DNA from 2 places in the Qipengyuania benthica genome. Region 1 is predicted to be linked to the other one. Evidence: predicted binding sites of a transcription regulator. Region 1 holds the regulator's gene; the other holds the start of a gene.
The links. Region 1 encodes LexA, which represses DNA repair genes until DNA is damaged. Its sites were predicted from a motif close to GTTCCNCNCTTGTTCT; they were not measured.
Positions count from the first base shown of each region.

Region 1 (3,385 bases):
CGATGGACGGCTACGCAATCCGCTGGGTGGATCTGCCCGGCCCCTGGTCCCTCGCGGGAGAAAGCGCGGCGGGACGGCCGTTCGAAGGTATGCTGCAGCCCGGTCAGGCGGCGAGGATCTCGACCGGAGCGATCCTGCCTGCCGGTGCCGACACGATCCTCGTCCAGGAAGATGCCGAGCGCGACGAACAGACGCTGCGGCTAACCGGCGAGGGTCCCCCCGGTCGAGGCGCGCATATCCGCTGTGCCGGACATGATTTCATGCCCGGCACAGCACTGGCATCCGCAGGTGAAATGATCGACGCGCGGTTGATCGCGCTTTCTGCGATGGCCGGGCATGGCACGCTTCCAGTCCATCGGCGAATACGCGTTGCGATCTTCGACACCGGAGACGAACTGGTCGAACCGGGCATGGCTCTGCCGAGCCCGGCGCATCTCCCGGCGAGCAATGGAATCATGCTTGGGGCGATGCTGGCACAATTGCCGGTCGATACGGCTTCGTCCGCCATCGTTCCCGACCGGCTCGAAGCAGTGATCGAGGCTCTGTCGGCGCACGCCGATGCCGATGTCGTCATCACCACCGGCGGAGCATCGGTGGGCGATCACGATCTGATCCAGCCCGCGCTGAAGCGGCTAGGCGGCAGCGTCGATTTCTGGCGCATCGCGATGCGCCCGGGTAGGCCCGTCATGGTGGCGAGGCTCGGCAAGTCCATCGCCGTCGGCCTGCCCGGTAATCCGGTTTCTGCCTTCGTCACCGCGCAGATGCTGGTCCTGCCGCTGCTGCGCACCATGCTCGGCGCGGCCGTGGCGCTTCCGCAGCCCACCCTGCTGCCCGCGGGCGCGCCGTTTCCTGCGGTGGGCCATCGCCAGGATTTCGTCCGCGCGAGGATCATCGGCGGCGCGATCCACCCACTCGACAATCAGGACAGCGGCGCGCTCCACACGCTGCGGCGGGCCGATGCGCTCGCGATCCGTCCGCCGCACGCCGCCGCAGCCACGACCGGCGACCCCATCGCCTGCCTGCTCCTCTCCTGAGCGGGCTTGACGGCGCTGCATTTGTTTCGTACTTGTTCCGTGTTCGTTCGCCCGGTAAGCCAGGCATCTGACACAAGGACCATGCGATGCTGACCCGCAAACAACACGAGCTGATCCGCTTCATCCAGCTGCGGCTGGAAGAAAACGGCATCTCTCCGTCCTTCGAGGAGATGAAGGAAGCGCTCGACCTCAAGTCGAAATCGGGTGTCCATCGCCTTGTCAGCGCACTGGAGGAGCGCGGGTTCATCCGTCGTCTGCCCAACCGCGCACGCGCGCTCGAGGTGATCCGTACTCCCGAGGACGCCGTGCCCCCCAACCGCAGCCCAAAGCCCGCCAATGATACGGTTTTGCCGCAACTCGCCGCGAAAACGGTGGCGCGCGAACCGGCCAACGACATAATCGAACTTCCGCTGCACGGACGGATCGCTGCGGGCGCGCCGATCGAGGCGATCGAGGGGCAGACCAGCCTTCCCGTGCCCGCTGCGCTGCTCGGCCCCGGCGACCATTATGCGCTCGAGGTCTCGGGCGATTCCATGATCGAGGCGGGGATTTTCGACGGCGATTTCGCGCTCATCCGCCGCACCGATACGGCGCGCGATGGCGAAATCGTCGTGGCTCTGGTCGATAACGAGGAAGCGACGCTCAAATATCTGCGCCGGCAGGACGGTCGGATCACGCTGGACCCGGCCAATTCCTCCTACGAGCCGCAGGTCTATCGTGCGGAGCAGGTGCAGGTCCAGGGCAGGCTCGCGGGGCTCCTGCGCCGCTACCACTGAGCGCCGCCGAGCGCCACGTCAGTCGGGTGTTCCACGCCACCAGCCATGCGTGCCCTGGCTTTGTGCCACCGTGCGCACTTCGCCATCCGCGAGATAGACCAGTGTCCCGCCCTCGCGCTCGAGAAACCGCCGGTCGGCCTTGAGCCACAGCGGGCGGCAGCTGCGCGGGAGGAACCGGTCGGCCACCACGATATGCGCACGATCGCAGGCCGCCGCGAGCGCGCGCTCCTCGACCATTTGGCGATTTCGTCCGATCAGCACATGCCAGACACGTTCCCTGCGGCGCAGTGTGATGGTGCAGAATTCCGGCGTGCAACGCGCCTGCGGCCAGCGGTCGAGCGGGATCACTGCTCCATCGGAACCCGCCATCTCGAGCAGATTGTCACGTGCGTAGGAGCTGCGGCTTTCGCGCAGGACCAGCAAACGCTCGTCCTCGCCGACGATGCCGAGGTGGCGCCCGTCGCGAGTGATCAGCAAATCGGCCTTGGGCGTGGCAAGGAACATTCCCACCCCGAGCACCACCGGCACTAGGCCCCAGGCGCGCACCCGTCCCCGCCATAGGGCGATCCACAAAAGCCCGGCCAACATCACCAGCAGCGTGCCCAGGCGCATCTGCGGCATCAACTGCACCGCTCCGGGTTGTTCGGCAACGAAGCGCGCAAGCGCAAGCAGCAGGTCGAGGGATTGTCCCACCAGCCACCACACCGGCTGCCCGAGGCCGACCAGATCGAGCATCAGCGCCAGCGCAAGCAGCGGCATCGTGACGAATGTCACGAGTGGGATTCCCACTACATTGGCGAAGGCTCCGTAGAAACCGGCGCGGTGGAAATGGAACAGCACCACCGGCATCAGCGCGAATTCGATCAGCAGGCCGGTGAGGAACAGGATCGCCACGCGTCTCCCCGTTCTCGCGAGCCAGCTCTCCTCGCGCGCGGCGAGGAAGCGCTTGACCCAGCCCGCGCCGCTCAATGCCACGATGGCGATCACTGCGGAAAAGCTCATCTGGAAGCTGGGCCCCACCAGCGCCTCGGGCCAAAGCAGCAGCACCGCGAATGCCGCGACCGCGACCATCCGCATCGACAGCGGCTCACGCCCCAATGCGATCGCCAGAAGTACCAGCAAGGCCCCGATGCAGCTGCGCACCGTGGGCACCTCGGCACCGGTCAGCAGCGTATAGCCGATCCCCGCGAACGCCCCGATGCCGGCGGCGACCAGCGGCAGACGCACCCGCAGCACCAGCCATGGCCACGCCCCCAGCAGCTTCATCGCGAGAAAGAACGCTGCGGCGATCACCGCGCTGACATGGACGCCGCTGATCGAGAGCAGATGGTAGAGCCCCGAGTCGCGCATCGCCGCATCGTCCCCCTCCGCGATCGAGCCGCGATCGCCACTCGCGAAGGCTGCGGCGATCGTCCCCGGCGATCCGTCCAGTCTCTCGCGGACATGCGCGCTGAGCCGTCGCTGCGCGAGCGCCAGCGCGTCGTCCTGGGTGGCAGGTTCGACCAGTTCGATGTCGCCGATCAGCGATCCCGTCGCGGCAAAGCCCTCGAACCAGGCGGCGCGGGCGAAATCATA
Region 1 is NZ_JAVAIL010000002.1:451,273-454,657, forward strand. Features, by position in the region: gene Q9K01_RS07465 (molybdopterin molybdotransferase MoeA) at 1-1,034, shown strand, start outside; gene lexA (transcriptional repressor LexA) at 1,121-1,810, shown strand; gene Q9K01_RS07475 (ComEC/Rec2 family competence protein) at 1,829-3,385, opposite strand, start outside.

Region 2 (3,385 bases), on a different contig from region 1:
TGAGGATTTTCTCGAGCTCGACCCCGCTCTGCTTCACCGCCGCCTTGAGCTTGTCGAGATCGCCGCCCGGATCGATCAGCGCGCCCTTGTTGGTGGCGGTGCACCAGATCAGCGAACAGTTCTGCTGCAGCGGCGTGACGGGCACGATGCCAGCTTTCATCGGGGGCCCGGCTTTCGTCGGAGGCGTGGGAGCGGTCTGGGTCATCGGCTGGACATGGCTCGTCCGATGCATTTGCGCAACCGGCGCTGCAGCAACTCCCGAGCGCCCGGTTTGCAACGACGGCCCATTTGTGCATTGTGACGACCGGGTCGGAAAGGGAGGCAAAGCGATGGAAACTTGCGACTACTCTGTAAAACCCCTGTTCGCCGAACCCTATTTCGTGACGAACATCGCCGATGCGATAAGTCCGCGGCAGGTCGAATTCATCAACGAGCTGAAGATGCTCCAGAACCAGGTCAATCTCATTTCCGAGGACCTGTATATCTTCAAGCGACCGGAACTCAGGACCATCGCGGATGCGGTGCAGCGAGCGCTCGACACCTATGCCAGCGAAATAATGGGCATCGCCCAACATCTCTATGTGACCCAGTCATGGGCGCTGGCCAATCCACCTGGTGTGGGCATGCACGGGCACGCACATTCCAATTCCATCGTCTCGGGATCGCTCTATTACTGCGATCTCCCGGAACCGGGCTCCAACATGATCTTCGACCGCCACCGCATGTACCAGCAACTTGCGCTGACGCCGGAGGAGGGCAAGGCGAACATCTACAACACGACCAAAAACGCCATCCAGCCCAAGAAGGGCGATCTGGTGCTCTTTTCTTCGAGCCTGTTGCATTTCGTCGAGCCCAACCAGTCGAGCGAAACCCGGCATTCGATCGCCTTCAACACCTTTCTGAAAGGCCAGCTGGGGAGCTTTCGCGACGTCTCGGAACTGGTTCTGAGCTAGGATCGAAAGCGGCGGAAGCCATTCGAGGCCAGCGCCCTCGCTCACCCGGCAACCGTCACAACCGGCCACCCTTCCAGACTACGCGGCCGATGATCTCGATCTCCTCGCGCGCCAGTTCGATCGGCGGATAGGCCTCGTTGGCGCTGACCAGTCGGATCCGCTCGGAACCGCTGGCCTGGACCTGCTTGACGTGCAAGGCATCGCCGATGCGCAGGACGAAGACGCCCTCGCCGGCGCGCTTGTTGCGATCGACGAAGATCTCGTCGCCGCTGCGCAGCACGGGTTCCATCGAATCCCCTTCGACGCGGATGGCGGAAAGATCCGCACCCTCCAGCCCCATTTCGCGCAGCCAGCGGCGCGAGAAGCGGAAGCTGTCGAGGGAAATTTCCGCCGATCCCAGCGCTCCCGGTCCGGCCGAGGCATCGAGCGGGAGTCGCGGAACGGCGATGAAATCCTCACTCAAAGTCTTCCGCAAGGGCACTGACGACGCGCCCAATTCGCTTTCCGAAACCCCGAAGAATTCGGCCAGCTTGTGCCGGTCGTTCTCCTCCAGGCGACGGGGCGATCCCTTGCGGACGAATTGCTGGAGGTAGCTCGGGTTGCGGCCGAGCATGGCGGAGAGCGAAGCGAGGCTGGAACGGCTGGCCTGCGCCAGTTCGAGCAGGCGGGCGCGTTCGGGCGCGGCGGCGTCATGAATTTCGACCAACAGCTGTTCCTCGGCACTTCGTCGAACCCGACATCGACATTTCCTATACCATAGGATTTTTCCTAGACAAGTTGGATTTCGGCTGGAACAAATAGCGAACACAGACCGCGAATCGCCAAGCCGAGGGAGTGCCATGCTGATCCGATCCGTCGAAAAATTCCTCCGCGAGCAGGAGATGCCCGCCACCAAATTCGGTCGCCTCGCGGCGAGCGATCCGCGCTTCGTGCTCGATCTGAGGATGGGACGCGAACCGCGCGGCTTCATGGCGGCGCGGGTGCTGTCCTTCATGGACGGCTATCGCGCCGGTCGGGAGGCTGCGCATGTCGAGTGACGGCCCTCCCCTCCATCCGCCCCGAAGCGGGCTGCGAACCGTGCGGCGATCCACCACCGACCGGCTGCGCGAAGCGCTGCTGGCGCTCGCCGAACAGCGCGGCGAGGTGCTGGTTCACCGCGAAAAGGCCTGGGCCAGCATCACCTTCGCGGGAACGCGTCACACCCTCTCGCTGCGCTTCACCGGGAGCGAGGCGGTGGCCGCGGGCGAACGCTTCGTCGCCGCGCTTCCCGAGCATGAATTCGCCATCCCCGGCCAGCTGGTCGCCGATGCGACGGTGAGCGAGGTCGAGCACCGGTTGCTGCCCGATCCGCTGCTGGTGGTGGGGTGCGAATTGCTGCTGCTGGAGGAGGCCTAGGCCCGTGTCAGATGCGTCGACACCCCCGGCCTCCAACCAATATCACAACCATCGTCACCCCGGCCCCCGAGCCGGGGCAATGCTTCCTTCCGGCGGCGTGCTGGAGACAGCCCGGCCCCGGATCAGGTCCGGGGCGACGGTGATATGACCACTCAGGTCCGCCGAATCACCAGATTGCGGATCTCGGTCATGTCCTCCATCGCGAAGCGCACCCCTTCGCGGCCCAGGCCCGAGTTCTTGACCCCGCCATAGGGCATGTTGTCGACGCGGAAGCTGGGGACCTCGTTGATGCAAATCCCGCCGCATTCGACCCGGTCCCATGCGTCGAGCACCTTGAACAGATCGCGGGTGAAGATCCCCGCCTGCAAGCCGAATTCGCTGCGGTTGACCTCTTCGAGCGCCGCATCGAAGTCATCGAACTTCATCAGCACCGCGACGGGCCCGAACGCTTCCTCGTTGACGATCTTGGCGGCGGTATCGACATCCTCGAGCAGGGTCGCCTCGATCATCTGGCCGTCGCGCCCACCGCCGCACAGCAGCGTGGCGCCGTTCGCCACGGCCTCGTCGATCCACCCCTTGAGGCGCTCGGCCTCGCCCTCGTCGATCATCGGGCCGATGAAGGTGTCGCGCTGCTTGGGGTCGCCCACCACCAGCGATTGGGCGCGTTCGACCAGCATGTCGCGGAACCGGTCGTAGACCGCGGCGTGGATGAGGATGCGCTGGACGCTGATGCAGCTCTGCCCCGACTGGTAATAGGTGCCCTTGATCACCCGTTCGATCGCGTCGTCGAGATCGGCATCCTCGTCCACGATCACCGCGGCATTGCCGCCCAGTTCGAGCACGACCTTCTTCTTGCCCGCGCGCGCTTTTAGCGCCCAGCCGACCGTGTCCGAGCCGGTGAATGACAGCAGCTTGAGCCGCTCGTCGGTGGTGAACAGATCGGCGCCGTCGCGGCTGGCGGGCAGGATCGAGAAGGCGCCCTCGGGCAGATCGGTCTCGGCCAGCACCTCGCCGATGATCAGCGCGCCCAGCGGGGT
Region 2 is NZ_JAVAIL010000003.1:64,249-67,633, forward strand. Features, by position in the region: gene Q9K01_RS09325 (MBL fold metallo-hydrolase) at 1-160, opposite strand, end outside; gene Q9K01_RS09330 (TIGR02466 family protein) at 330-953, shown strand; gene Q9K01_RS09335 (S24 family peptidase) at 1,009-1,659, opposite strand; gene Q9K01_RS09340 (hypothetical protein) at 1,793-1,990, shown strand; gene Q9K01_RS09345 (hypothetical protein) at 2,031-2,348, shown strand; gene Q9K01_RS09350 (aldehyde dehydrogenase family protein) at 2,501-3,385, opposite strand, start outside.
Region 2: a site for LexA is predicted at 1,744-1,759, ahead of Q9K01_RS09335 (S24 family peptidase). Genes of this name have one in related genera too.